Pelodictyon luteolum DSM 273: one gene and its partner. The protein of the gene in region 2 interacts with the protein of the main gene of each other region in a pairwise test. Links are inferred from orthologs where the notes say so. Each region holds a gene or a part of one and is shown on either strand. Other genes may lie near its edges. The genes, in order: PLUT_RS01360 and priA.

Region 1 (3,080 bases), 810 kb from region 2 along the record:
AAATCAAAGATTGAAAGATATAACTCTCAAAGGACTCTGCAAAAGATATGGAGAAGATACTTCCCCGCTGGCGGGGCTTGCAAATGTTGACGCCCCTGCATTAATTACCCTTCTAAGATGACAAGCACCGACTGCGGACGACAGGCCGTCCGCCAACTGAAACCGAACCCCGCCATGCCCCGAGAGAGCTCAATCACCGACATCAGGGCGACCGTTGCCGCATCGCGGCGTATCAGCCGCGACGTCACCCTCATCACCCTCGACTGCCCCCAAATCTCCCTCACCGCGGAGCCCGGGAACTTCGTCAACGTCCGGGTGAACGATACCACCCAGCCGCTCCTCCGCCGCCCGTTCTCGATCCACGACGCCGGAGACGGCCAAGTCAAGCTGATGGTCAAGGAGATCGGCAAGGGTACTGAAATATTCTGCCGATGTGCTGCCGGCACAGAGTTGTCGGTGCTCGGCCCGCTCGGCAACAGCTTCAGCACCGGAGCAGAAGGCTACGATACCGCCGTCCTCGTGTCGGGCGGGATCGGCACCGCCCCGATGCGCTTTCTGGAAAAACGCCTTGCCGCCATGGGGAAAAAAGTCGTGAACCTCATCGGAGGGCGCACTAAAGACGATCTCCTCCCGGAAGGCCTCACCGGATGCCGGTTCGCCACCGACGATGGATCGGAAGGGTTCCACGGCACGGTGCTTGCGCTTCTGGAGTCCCTCGTTCCCTCACTCACGGCGGAAGGCACCCCGAGGATATTCGCATGCGGACCCACCCCGATGCTGCGGGCGGTGGCCCGATTCTCCAGGGAAGCAGGCATTGCTTCTGAAGTCTCGCTCGAGTCGGTCATGGGATGCGGGTTCGGGATCTGCTACGGTTGCAGCGTGGAGGTCAGCGCACCCGACGGCGGGACAAAAACCATCCTTCTCTGCCGGGAGGGTCCGGTCATCGACGGCGGGCGCATGGTCTGAGGGGCAACCGCACTTTGCATTCTGCAGTAAATGCGCCGTATGGCTATGTTATCCGGAATGAGACTCGTATACTGCACTATATAATAAAAAGCCCCCCGACTCCAGACAGCACCCGGGGGCTCCGGGAACACCAAACCATTCAATCCAACCCAAAACACGGGGAACAATCATTATGGCAAGAGGACTGAATAAAGTAATGCTCATCGGCAACCTCGGCAACGACCCCGAGCTCCGCACCATTCCCTCGGGCCAGACCGTGGCCAACTTCACCCTGGCAACCTCTGAAAGCTTCAAGGACAGCAGCGGCGCCATGCAGGAACGGACCGAATGGCACCGCATCGTGGCATGGGGGCGGCTTGCCGAAATCTGCGGCCAGTACCTCAAGAAAGGCCGTCAGGTCTATGTTGAGGGACGCATCCAGACGAGAAGCTGGGACGACCAGAAAACCGGCGAGAAAAAATACGCGACCGACATCGTCGTCACCGACATGCAGATGCTCGGCGGCATGCGTGAGGGCGGCAGCGGATACGGCGATGGCGGACAGCAGAGCTACAGCCCGCCCCAGCAGCCTGCACGGCAGCAGGGCCCGCAGGACGCTCCTCCTCCCCAGACGGCACCATCGGCTCCGATGATCGAAAACGACAAGGACGACCTGCCGTTCTGAACCCGAAACCAACCCCCGACCGCCCCGCCGGCAGCCGACAGCGGCCTCCGGCGGAGGCATCACGCAGCAGATGGAAACACTGAAGAAGAACATCCTTGCCGGCAGCCTTTCGCCGGTCTATTTTTTTCACGGACCCGAAAGCTTCCTGAAGGAGGAGTTCACGGCGCTCATCCGGAGCACGGCGTTTCCTGACGAAGCGGAGGCGGCGGCCAACACACACATCCTCTACGGACCCGACATAACTCCCGGCGAACTCGTCGCCCGTGCCTCCGAGTACCCGATGTTCACCCCGCGCCAGCTCATCGTCGTCCGCCAGTTCGACAAGATCAAGAAGCCGGTAGGCAAGGACCAGCAGAAACAGCATGAGATGAAGTTTGCCGGCTACATGAAAAACCCGGCGGAGTTCACCATCCTCGTCTTCGACGCCGAACAGCTGGACAAAAAGGATGTGGACAAACCGCCCTACAGCCTCCTGAAATCGTTCCGGCACGACTTCCCCCTCCTGAAAACCCCCGACCTGTTCGCGGCCGCACGCGCCCATGAGGCGGGATGGGAGTTCGACCCGGAAGCGCTGAAGGCATTCACTGCTTACATACAGCCATCTTCGAGGGAGATCTGCCAGGAAATCGAAAAGCTGACCACCTACGCATCCTCACGCCAGGGCGAGCGACGCATCACGGCCGCAGACGTCTACGAGTGCGTCGGCATCTCGAAAACCTATAATGTCTTTGAACTGGAAAAAGCGGTAGCAGGAAGGAACCTCCGCCTCTCGAGCGGCATATCGCTGATGATCATGGAGCGCGAAGGACAGAAGGAAGGGCTCGGCAACATCGTCCGCTACCTTACCACCTTCTTCATGCGGCTGTGGAAAATAGCCCAGCCTGAAGTGCGAGCCATGCCGCAGGGCGAGATTGCAAAAGTGCTGGGCATGTACGGCAGGCAGGAGTATTTCGTCAGAAGCTACCTCTCATACGCCGGAGCCTTTTCCTCCATCCAGGCAGAACGGGCGATCACGGCCCTGAAAGACACCGATGCCGCCCTCAAGGGTCTTTCCCCTTACCCTGACGAAAAGTACCTCCTGCTCCGCCTGATGCAGCAGCTCCTCGGCTGAAAACTCCCTGACAGATACCCCGGGGGTTCAGAACGGCACCTTCACCCCCGCTTCAAGAGAGAGCCGGTAGCTCTCCATGGAGCCCGCCGAACCGAGCGCACCCGCCTTCAGCCAGTATACCGGGTCCAGCATGCCGCCGGCACGGTTCCCGACGGTGAGACTGCCGCCCCAGAGCACCGCTTCCGCTTCAGTCGAGAGCGTGACTGCGGGTAACGGGTACCGGACGGCATTCGTCGGGGAGCCATCGACCCGCACCGTTGCTTCAGCTACAAGGTACCAGCCCGGGCAGTCCGTATTGAGGGTGAGTCCAAGACCCGCCAGACCGATAAGCCCATCCTC
Region 2 (3,268 bases):
AGTCTACGTGTCCTGCATCCTTGTCCTGGGTACCTTCGGTTTGTTCCTCTGGTATGAACGGGCGGGGTGCACAGATGCATGTGCCCGTACGGTGGCGGTGAACACCCTGGTGTTTTTTGAGATATTCTACCTGTTCAGTGCACGGTTTTTCACCCGGAGCGTGTTTTCACCCGGGGGGCTGTTCGGGAACCGATACGTACTGTATGCCAGCGGGGCGCTTGTGCTTCTGCAGGTGGTGTTCACCTATATGCCCTTCATGCAGCAGGTGTTTGCCACGGTCCCGCTTGACCTTCAGCAGTGGCTGGTCATTCTTGCAGTCAGTTCGAGCGTGCTGTTTTTCGTGGAGATTGAAAAGGCCGTTCGCCGGAGGTTCCGGCTTGGTGAGGGTGACGTGCCCTGAAGCCCCGGCGGGCGCCCCCCCTTGCCTCACATCAGGCTGCCGGGATCGACGTCGATGGAGAGGATGGCAGAAGGAGTGCGGAACCGCCGGGCGATCTCGTCCTGAAGGCCGAGGGCGAAGGCCTCTGTGAGGCGACCTCCGGTGAGTTTCAACAGCACATGATAGCGGTAGCTGCCGCGGATTCTGGCGATGCCTGCCGGTGCGGGCCCGAGCACCACTCCCTGGCCTTCGGCCACGGCTTCAAGCAGCATCGTCCTGCATGTCATGGCCGCCTCTTCTGCGGTCTCTTCATCCGGAGAGCTGCATTCGAACTTCACCAGCCTTGCGTGGGGCGGATAGCAGAGTTCCCTTCGGGAGTCCGTCTCATGCTTGAAGAATGCACTGTAACTGCCGCGGAGCAGGGCGTTGAAGACTTCGCTTTCCGGATTGTATACCTGCAGATAGACCTCTCCCGGGCTTGACGAGCGGCCTGCGCGGCCGGCGACCTGGGTGAGGAGGGAGTAGGTGCGCTCCGAGGCGCGGAAGTCGGGGAGGTTGAGGCCGATGTCGGCCATAAGGACGCCGACGAGAGTGACGCGGGGGAAATCAAGCCCCTTGGCGACCATCTGGGTGCCGAGAAGGATGCGGGCCTTTCCACGGCGGAACTCGTCGAGGATGCGCCCGTGCGAGCCTTTTGTTGTTGTGGTGTCCACGTCCATGCGCAGAATCCGCTCCTCGGGAAAGAGCGACTGGAGCTCCTCTTCAATGCGTTCCGTCCCGCTTCCCTTGTAGAAGAGGTCAGGGGAAGCGCATGCGGGACAGACCTTGCTGAAGGGCTCGGTATGGCCGCAGTAGTGGCAGCGCAGCTGGCGGTGGCCGGCGTGGTAGACAAGCGGAATGCCGCAGTGGGGGCATAGGGGGACATGGCCGCAGGCGAAACAGAGTACGCTGCCGGAAAACCCCCTCCGGTTCTGCAGAAGGATGACCTGCTCGTCTCGTTCCATGCGTCTGGAGATTTCGTGGCGGAGCTTTTCGGATATGGAGGGGGTCGCCTTCGGGCTGTCCTTCATCACGATGAGGCAGAGCTTCGGCATGGTGGCGCCGTCTATGCGATCCCGGAGCTCGAGGAGGCGGTACTTTTCCTGAAGGGCATTCTCGTAGGATTCGAAGGATGGGGTGGCGGAGCCGAGGATGCATACGGCCCCTTCGGTGCGGGCGCGCATGACGGCGAGGTCACGGGCGCTGTAGCGGGGGTTCCGGTCCTGTTTGTAGGCACCGTCGTGTTCTTCATCGACAATCACGGCACCGAGGTTCGAGAGCGGGGCGAAGATGGTGGAACGGGCGCCGAGGGCGATCGTTGCCCTTCCGCTCCGGAGGCGGTGCCATGCGTCGTATTTCTCCTGATTGCTCATGGCGCTGTGCATGATGGCGACCGTGTCTCCGAAATGCTGCCGGAACCGGCCTGCGGTCTGGGGGGTGAGGGCGATTTCAGGGACGAGGACGATGGCGGTCCTGCCTTCCTTGAGCACCTCTTTGAGGAATTCGATGTAGACGAGGGTCTTGCCGCTGCCGGTGACGCCGTGCAGGAGGAATGTTTTGTACCCGCCCTTCCGGCTGGCGCTCCTGAGCTCCCCGAGGACAGCCTCCTGCTGCGCGGTCGGCTGTTTTGGTTCTTCCTGCTCTGTCGGCATGCCGGTATCGAACCGGCCCTCCACGGCAACCGCTATTTTTTCCAGGTAACCGGAGGCCGTGAGGGTGTTGAGGATCCTGCGGGATGCGGCGGTGGCTTCCAGCGACGCTCCGCCGGGACCGAAGGCTGAGACGCGGCGGAACGTTTCGAGCTGTTTCGGGGTGTTTTTCAGCTCCTCTTCAGCTTCACCCGGCAGAACCGGGGCCCGGCGCCATGCCGGGACCGTCCTTTGGGCCGTGCTGGTGAACTTCCGGCGGAGCTTCAAGTGCCCGCTCCGTTCGAGTTCGGAAAGGGTGCCGTAGATGTGTTTTTTGCCGAGCCGTCGCTGGAGCTGCTTGACCGTAATGCGTGTTTCTTTGGCGAGCAGCTGCATGATGCTGCGGCGGAGCGCCGTGCTGCGGACCCGGCGGGTGTCGGTTTCGAGGCTGAAGCCGGCCGCTTCGACGATGTCGTCGACCCTCGTACGCACGGCAACCGGTACTGCGGCGGTGACGCAGTCGATGTGGCGGGTAAGGTAGTATCCGGCCATCCACCGGGTGAGGATGATCAGCGGGGGCGTCAGGACAGGCTCTCCGCCGTGTAGGATGTCGGCGAGCTCAGCCGGAGGCTCCTTCAAAGGCGGCTCGATGCCGGTTTCGATGATATAGGCTGTGGAGGGGGCGGCTTTGCCGCCTCTTGGTACAACCAGCACCATGCTGCCCGGCAGGAGGCCCTCTTCAGGAGGGCCCGGGACCATCAGCGGAAAGGGTTCGCCCCTGAAGAGTTTTTCTGCTATGGCCAGTGCGTACATGATGGCAAAAGAGGTTCCAGGGGGAGGCCCTGCGGTCGGGGCATTACCCCCTGAGGGCTTCGAGTATCCGGTCGCGGATTTCCTCAACGCTGCCTGTGCCTTCAATTCTGGTGTAGCGGGGGGCAAAGGCTCCGGTGCCGGCACCCGCTGCCCTTCGGCTGTAGTATTCGATGAGGGGGGCTGTCTGGTCGTGGTAGATTTCGAGGCGCTTCTTTACGGTTTCTTCGGTGTCGTCTGCGCGCTGGACGAGGGGCTCGCCGGTTTCGTCATCCATGCCGGCTGTTTGGGGAGGGTTGAAGCGGATGTGGTAGGTCCTGCCGGAAGCGGGATGGACCCTGCGGCCGCTCATCCTGTCGATGATTTCCCGGTCATCGACATGGATTTCAATGACATGGTCGATGTCGATACC

The links.
Region 1: the proteins of priA (region 2) and PLUT_RS01360 interact in binary tests that used the Escherichia coli proteins (3 or more experiments, as listed by UniProt). The link is inferred for Pelodictyon luteolum DSM 273 from one-to-one orthologs.

What each region holds. Positions count from the first base shown.
Region 1 is NC_007512.1:266,020-269,099, reverse strand. Bases 22-2,884 are described here. They hold PLUT_RS01360 (single-stranded DNA-binding protein), read left to right. Parts: upstream 22-1,138; coding sequence 1,139-1,630; downstream 1,631-2,884. Other genes in these bases: PLUT_RS01350 (autotransporter outer membrane beta-barrel domain-containing protein), read right to left, coding at 2,769-2,884; holA (DNA polymerase III subunit delta), read left to right, coding at 1,701-2,741; PLUT_RS01365 (dihydroorotate dehydrogenase electron transfer subunit), read left to right, coding at 118-966. In the rest of the region: more of PLUT_RS01350, read right to left, coding at 2,885-3,080. UniProt on the Escherichia coli protein: Plays an important role in DNA replication, recombination and repair. Binds to ssDNA and to an array of partner proteins to recruit them to their sites of action during DNA metabolism. Acts as a sliding platform that migrates on DNA via reptation.
Region 2 is NC_007512.1:1,071,926-1,075,193, forward strand. Bases 144-3,194 are described here. They hold priA (replication restart helicase PriA), read right to left. Parts: upstream 2,860-3,194; coding sequence 427-2,859; downstream 144-426. Other genes in these bases: PLUT_RS04960 (cation-transporting P-type ATPase), read left to right, coding at 144-400; adk (adenylate kinase), read right to left, coding at 2,903-3,194. Outside these bases: more of PLUT_RS04960, read left to right, coding at 1-143; more of adk, read right to left, coding at 3,195-3,268.